DNA from 2 places in the Paenibacillus tianjinensis genome. Region 1 is predicted to be linked to the other one. Evidence: predicted binding sites of a transcription regulator. Region 1 holds the regulator's gene; the other holds the start of a gene.
What was found. Region 1 encodes CtsR, which represses protease genes until heat stress. Its sites were predicted from a motif close to ATGGTCAATAAAGGTCAAACA; they were not measured.

Region 1 (3,415 bases):
GGCAGAATAATGTGCTGGATAAGGATACGCATCACAGTGTGTTTTTTTCAGAGCAGGGTGAAGCGGAAGGGTATGTGCTGTATAAGCTGGAGAATAATCAACTGGTTATCGATGAGTTTGTCTTTTTGAATGAGAAGGCGCGCCGGGGATTATGGACTTTTCTTGCTAACCACGATTCAATGGTCACCGGTGCGGAGCTGAAGCTGGTGCCATCCGATGATATCCTGCCGTTTTTGCTGCCGGATCCTCGAATTCCGCAGGAGAATTATCCTTATTTCATGGCGCGGATCGTAAATGCCCAGGCTTTTGTGGAAGCATTTTCTTTCAATATGTTAACAGAAACGGTGAAGCACACCGTATATATTCAAGATGAGCAGGCCCCATGGAACGAGGGGGTATGGGAGTGGACAGTGAACAATCAGGGGGCTGGTTCGCTTACACGCTTAGACTCAACAGACATGCAAGCTGACCTGAGCTGCAGTATTGGCACACTGACGGTGCTGTTAATGGGATATAAGCGTCCCCAAGAGCTGGCCCGGTACGGAAGGATATCCGGAAGTGCGGAAGCCGTGAAGTGGCTGGAGGAGATAACACCGCAGGCGAAGACAGCTTTGTTCGACTTTTTCTGATTGCTGCCAAGCTCTACCTTATGCTTCTAAGCGGGTAGAGCTTTATTTTACATATAAAAATACTGGATGTACCAGGGGATGTCCGAATACAATGGCGGTAAAAAGTAAAAAATAAGAGGAACCACTTGGAATTCAGTGAAAATATGTTATAATATGAAAAAAGTCAAAGAAAGTCAAAGTCAACGAACCCGCGGAAGCTTTATTTTAAGCTTTATTAGTTGAAGTTACCGGAGTCGATGGTTGAACTGCTTAATTGTCGGGTGCATGATTGCACGCAGTTGGTATTCTTTTGCAGCCGGTCAGCATGGATTCGTGCTTTCGCTCTTGGGTTAAGTTCATTAGAGATCACTCCGGACGGATTCACAGCAGGACGTACAATACAGCATTAAACACTGGAGGATGAGTGATGCGTAATATCTCTGATATTATCGAACAATATCTGAAGAATATTTTGCATGAAAGTCCCGAAGGTACGGTGGAAATCCAGCGCAATGATCTGGCGGACCAGTTCTCATGCGTGCCGTCACAGATCAATTATGTCATCAGTACACGCTTTACTTTGGAAAAGGGCTATGTGGTGGAGAGTAAGCGCGGCGGCGGAGGTTATATCCGGATTCAGCGTTTTGAGCTGCCCCAGAATGTGGCGCTGTATGCTCATCTCAAATCTACAATAGGAAATGATATTGATCAGAATTCCGCCGAAGGGCTGATTTATCAGCTTGAGGAAGCCCGCTTTCTAAGCAAGCGTGAAGCGTGCCTCATGCGCGCCGCTGTTTCCCGGGAATGCCTGACGGTTCATCTGCCGTACCGGGATGAGATTCGTGCCAAGATTATGAAGGCCATGCTAATCTCTTTGTTGGGCAAATAATTGTCATCATAAGGGAGGGACTCCGCTTATGCTTTGCCAGGAATGCGGCGTCAAACCGGCAACCCTACATTTCACTAAAATTGTGAGTGGAGAGAAGACGGAATTTCATATTTGTGAAAGCTGTGCACGTGAGAAGGGGGAACTGATTCCCGGAACGGCGGGAGGTTTCTCGATACACAGCCTGTTGTCCGGCCTGCTTGATCTTGAAGGGGCCGGCAAGGAGAAGTCAGCAGCGACCAAGAATGTCCAAGGTTTGCATTGCGAGAATTGCGGTATGACGTATTCCCAGTTCAGCAAGCTTGGACGTTTCGGCTGCAGCTCCTGTTATAAATATTTTGACAGCACGCTGGACCCGCTCTTTAGGAGGGTTCATGGCAGTACCGCGCATGTAGGTAAGCTGCCGAAGCGGGCCGGTGCACAGATTATGTGTAAACGGCAAATCGATGAGTTGAAGCACGAGCTGCAGGAAAGCATCATGCATGAAGAGTTCGAAACCGCAGCCGAGCTGAGGGACAGAATACGCAAACTTGAAAAAGAAATGGCACAAGAGTAAAGTCTTTCATATATAGGGGGGATACGACATGTCAAGTCTCCGGTTTACCGAGCAAGCACTTAGTGACTGGATGCGCTGCGGCGGCAGCCATTCTGAGATTGTAATCAGCAGCCGTATGCGTATCGCCCGCAATCTGGAGCACCTGCCTTTTCCACTGCTGGCTTCAGCCGAACAGGCGGAGGAAGCATTGGAACAGCTCGCCCCTGTATTTCAGGGGGAGGCAACAGAAAGTTTTGGCACCTTTGAACTGCTAAGGCTGGATGAGCTTACTGAGCTGGACAAAAAAGTACTGGTGGAGAAGCATCTGATCAGTCCCAACCTGGCCAATGATTCCCGGGGCGGCGCAGTTATCCTGAACGAGGATGAGTCGGTCAGCATTATGATCAATGAAGAAGACCATCTCCGTATCCAGTGTTTATTTCCCGGCCTGCAGGTGAAAGAGGCTTGGAGTAGGGCGACGGCGATAGATGATATTTTTGAAGCTTCTGTCAATTATGCATTTGATGACAGAAGAGGATATTTAACCAGTTGTCCCACTAATGTGGGCACCGGCCTCCGGGCTTCAGTGATGCTTCATTTACCGGCTCTCGTGATGACCCATCAGATTAACCGGATTTTATCCGCCGTGAACCAGGTGGGGCTGACTGTAAGAGGAATTTATGGTGAGGGCAGCGAAGCAGTAGGGAACATCTTTCAGATTTCCAATCAGATTACACTGGGTCAGACGGAAAATGAAATCATTGAGAATCTTCACGGTGTGGTTACCCAGATCATTGAGCATGAACGAAATGCCCGGGAACGCCTGCTGACAGATTCGGCACTGCGGATTACCGACCGGATCAAACGCTCGTATGGGATCATGGCTTATGCCGCTGTGATGGAGCTTAAGGAGTCGGCTCAGCGCCTCTCGGATTTACGTTTAGGAGTGGATCTTGGGATTCTGGAAGGGCCGCCGATTTCAGTGCTCAATGAGCTGAACGTCAAGACACAGCCTGGTTTTCTGCAAAAAATGTTCGGAGACGAGCTTTCAGCCACCGAACGAGATATGTACCGGGCGAAACTGCTCCGGGAGACACTGGGATTACAACATTAATTATAGATATTTATTATCCGTGGAGGTGCATGAGATATGATGTTTGGAAGATTTACGGAACGCGCACAAAAAGTGCTGGCGCTGGCGCAGGAAGAAGCTGTCCGTTTGGGACATAACAACATCGGTACAGAACATATTTTGCTCGGTCTGATTCGTGAGGGAGACGGCATTGCCGCCAAGGCATTAATCGGCCTCGGTCTGGGTCTGGAGAAAATTCAAGACGAAGTGGAGACGCTGATCGGCAGAGGACAAGAACAGCCTACCAACATCGC
Region 2 (3,415 bases), 800 kb from region 1:
CTGAATTTCCATGCTCTCTCCAAGTCCTCCGCGTGCAGGGACAACCCATGCATTCTTATAGGAAAGGGATAAGGGCAAGGTCAGCTGATCGGCCATCTCAGCTAATGTAGAGCCGCCTGTTACGGCAATGGTATCGTCGCTGCGCAGCACTCCGAGAAATGCCTTCGCACCTGCACGTCCCAGCTCACGCTTCGTGAACGGCGATGTCTCGCAATCTCCGGGCACAATAATTACTTTATTAAGACCATACGTTGAGCGAATCTTCTCTTCCAGATCATCCAGGCCAAACAGACTCTTGGCGATCGGCTCTAGCAGGTCAAGCGTTCTGCGACCGGCATCGCTAATACGCATGCCGACACTCTCGATCTCAATGAGCCCTTGCGATTTCAGAAGATCCGTCTCGGCACGCAGCACACGCTCGGTCATATCCAGCGAGGCAGCCAGCGTTCTGCGCCCAATAATATCGGACAGCATGATCTGATGTAGAATCGTGTAACGTCTCTTAAGGGTTTCCATGAGATCCGGCAGAAGCTGCTTTTGGATTTCCAATAAATTGCGCATGCTTTCACTCCTGCAACTTCGTCTTTCTCTATTCCCTTGTTCGTGGTCTCAAAATGTCCCGGGCTAACTTTTTAAGTCCCACTCATATTCTAACCAAATATTACGCGGAGTGCAAGTCATCCGAGAGTATAATTCTCAACCACTGTTCATCTTATACATCTAACAAGGCATGGAAAGACCCGAAAGCAGGGTTGAAGGCACAGAAATGCCCGGTCTAGGCCTGTTTCTGGTAGGGCTATACCTTGTCGCTGTATGCCGGCAAAGATATTTTCTGAACACTGACGCTGATCCATTGCATTTGTACAATAAATGTATTATAATAATTTTTGTTGCGCCCGTGGTCCAATGGATATGACGTAGGCCTCCGAAGCCTGAGATCCAAGTTCGATTCTTGGCGGGCGCGCCATTATTTACTTATTTGTACATAATTTAGCAGTCGTCATACTGTTAATTAACCAAAGAGCCACTTGATGGCTCTTTTTTTTGAAACTAAGTTTGACTTTCTTTGACTTTTTGTTTGAATTTGTTTATCATGTGGTTAATACGGTAACAGTAAAAATGAACACATTCGAATAGCCAATTCAAGGAGGTTTTCCACGTGAGTTATATCCCTATGGTAGTAGAACAGAGCAATCGCGGCGAGCGCGCTTATGACATCTATTCCCGCCTGCTGAAGGACCGCATCATTTTCCTTGGAACAGAGGTCAATGACGTGGTTGCCAATTCCATCATCGCACAAATGCTATTCCTGGCGGCTGAAGATCCGGATAAGGATATTCACCTGTATGTGAACAGCCCCGGCGGTTCCATCACGGCAGGCATGGCTATATTTGATACAATGCAGTACATTAAACCGGATGTTTCCACAATCTGCGTGGGCATGGCCGCTTCCATGGGAGCTTTCCTGCTGAACGCCGGTGCCAAGGGCAAACGTTTTGCGCTGCCAAACAGCGAAATTATGATTCACCAGCCGCTTGGCGGTGCCCAAGGCCAGGCTTCGGATATCGAAATCCGCGCCCGCCGCATCATCAAGCTGCGCGAGAAGCTGAACCGCATCCTGTCCGAGCGTACCGGCCAGCCGCTGGAGAAGATTGAGAAGGATACCGACCGCGACTACTTCATGAGTGCTGCCGATGCAGCTGAATATGGTATTGTCGATAAAGTCATCGAGAAGACATTGCCAACAGGCGTGTAACAGAAGCAACAGCAAAAAGGCTGCCGGGACCCTAAAGGGCCCCGGCAGCCTTTTTGTGCAGTTCTATCAATTAATTGATGCCTATACATTAAGCAAACCTACCCCAAACGGCCATACCCCAGGCCATCCAGTTTGTCTGCAATAACCCGGTACCCCTTCCCGTTCGGGTGAATATGATCAATAAACAGCAGGCCGCGTTCATTGCCGGCAAACTCATTATAGATGGAGGCAAACCCGAAGACCCGGCTGCTGTATCCAGCAGTATACCGGTTGAATTGCCGGACCCAGTCCGTAGCTTCATCAATTTGCGGATAAGGATTGTACAGTCCGACCATGCGGATGATATAGGGCCTTGGCATACCTGCCTTGAGCTGTGATAACGTACTCATAATGTCACTGATGTTCCGTTTGCAATTGCGCAGCGCCTTCTGGAGCAGCGGCGACAGATCACCTGGGCGGGTGCCTGCCGCCTTAGCGGCCTTGATCAGATCATTGCCGCCGATCGATATCGTAATCAGGTCCGCATCGCTGACCGCCAGCCGGAAGTTGTAATCCGCTTTAAGACGCTGCTCCAGCCCGTCTGTTGTCAGCCCATTTACGCCTAAATTGGTTAAGCGGATGGGCGTACGCAGGCGCGCCTCCGCCATTCTGCGGTAAACCGGAACAAATCCGTTACCGGGCAGCGCTCCAAACCCCGTCGTCAGGGAATCACCAATAGCGGTGTACTGATAGCTCATCATATTTCCCTCCCATCCACTAAGCTGCTTTCTTTGTTTAGCTTATGAATGGAGCCGGTACCGGGGAACGGCGGGATACCTATAACCCGCATTGGCGGAGCTTCTGATTACCGTTACTTCAGGGCTGCAAACGGGCTGCTTCCATCCGGCAGCATTTCCTTAAAGGTGAAGGTGAACTGGGGGAACCCGGCAGCATAAGCTGTATACTCGTATAACTGGAAGAATAAGACTACCTTGCCTTCCTTCAAGTAGAAATATTTTTCTGTATTCAGCCCGGCGAATCCGCCGAGATACCCTCCATCAGCTTTTAAAAGCTTGGTCAGCTTGGCGTTCAGCTCTTTTTTATAATTAGGGTTAGCACCGAACAGGTCACCCAGCAGGAGGCGTTTACCATCCTTCAGCGAGAAGGTGAAGGCGTTGCGGTAGGTCATTCCATGGGCCCCGCCGGTATAACCGTATTGCTGTGTGACAAGGCTGAGTACACCGTTCTGATTGTAGGTAACCACATAGCCGCCCTCAAATTCGTACGGCCGGTCATCCTCCGATTTGTTCGCGATTTGATTCTCGGCATCTGCCGCAAACTTTAGGATCGTCTGTTTAATTGTATCATTGATCGCTTTCTGGGCCTCGGCATTCTCCAGGCCGCTCACCTGCGGATAATCCAGCTTGATGGGCGCATCTTCCCGTTCCTTAATGAAGCTCTCCGTCTTAATGGTGATCGCATTCTGCACCTGCTTCATTACATTGAGCCGGCCCGAGGGTGCATTCCAATCCCCCTTGTAACCGAGATAATCGGTCAGCAGGTCGAAAGGAACATACAGGCGGTTATTGATATTTTTTCCTTCATAATCTCCAAGGAAATAATTATTCACTGAAATGGAAATGCCGTAATCCGAAACCATCAGTTTGGTCAGCGTGTTTC

Region 2: the regulator CtsR is predicted to act here: its motif matches at 1,054-1,074, upstream of clpP (ATP-dependent Clp endopeptidase proteolytic subunit ClpP).

Annotation. Positions count from the first base shown of each region.
Region 1 is NZ_CP070969.1:5,654,180-5,657,594, reverse strand. It holds gene JRJ22_RS26410 (GNAT family N-acetyltransferase) at 1-629, shown strand, start outside; gene JRJ22_RS26405 (CtsR family transcriptional regulator) at 1,036-1,497, shown strand; gene JRJ22_RS26400 (protein-arginine kinase activator protein McsA) at 1,526-2,050, shown strand; gene JRJ22_RS26395 (protein-arginine kinase McsB) at 2,079-3,143, shown strand; gene clpC (ATP-dependent protease ATP-binding subunit ClpC) at 3,180-3,415, shown strand, end outside.
Region 2 is NZ_CP070969.1:177,514-180,928, reverse strand. It holds gene JRJ22_RS00905 (sugar-binding transcriptional regulator) at 1-561, opposite strand, end outside; tRNA gene JRJ22_RS00900 (tRNA-Arg) at 893-967, shown strand; gene clpP (ATP-dependent Clp endopeptidase proteolytic subunit ClpP) at 1,160-1,756, shown strand; gene JRJ22_RS00890 (GDSL-type esterase/lipase family protein) at 1,855-2,496, opposite strand; gene JRJ22_RS00885 (PdaC/SigV domain-containing protein) at 2,607-3,415, opposite strand, start outside.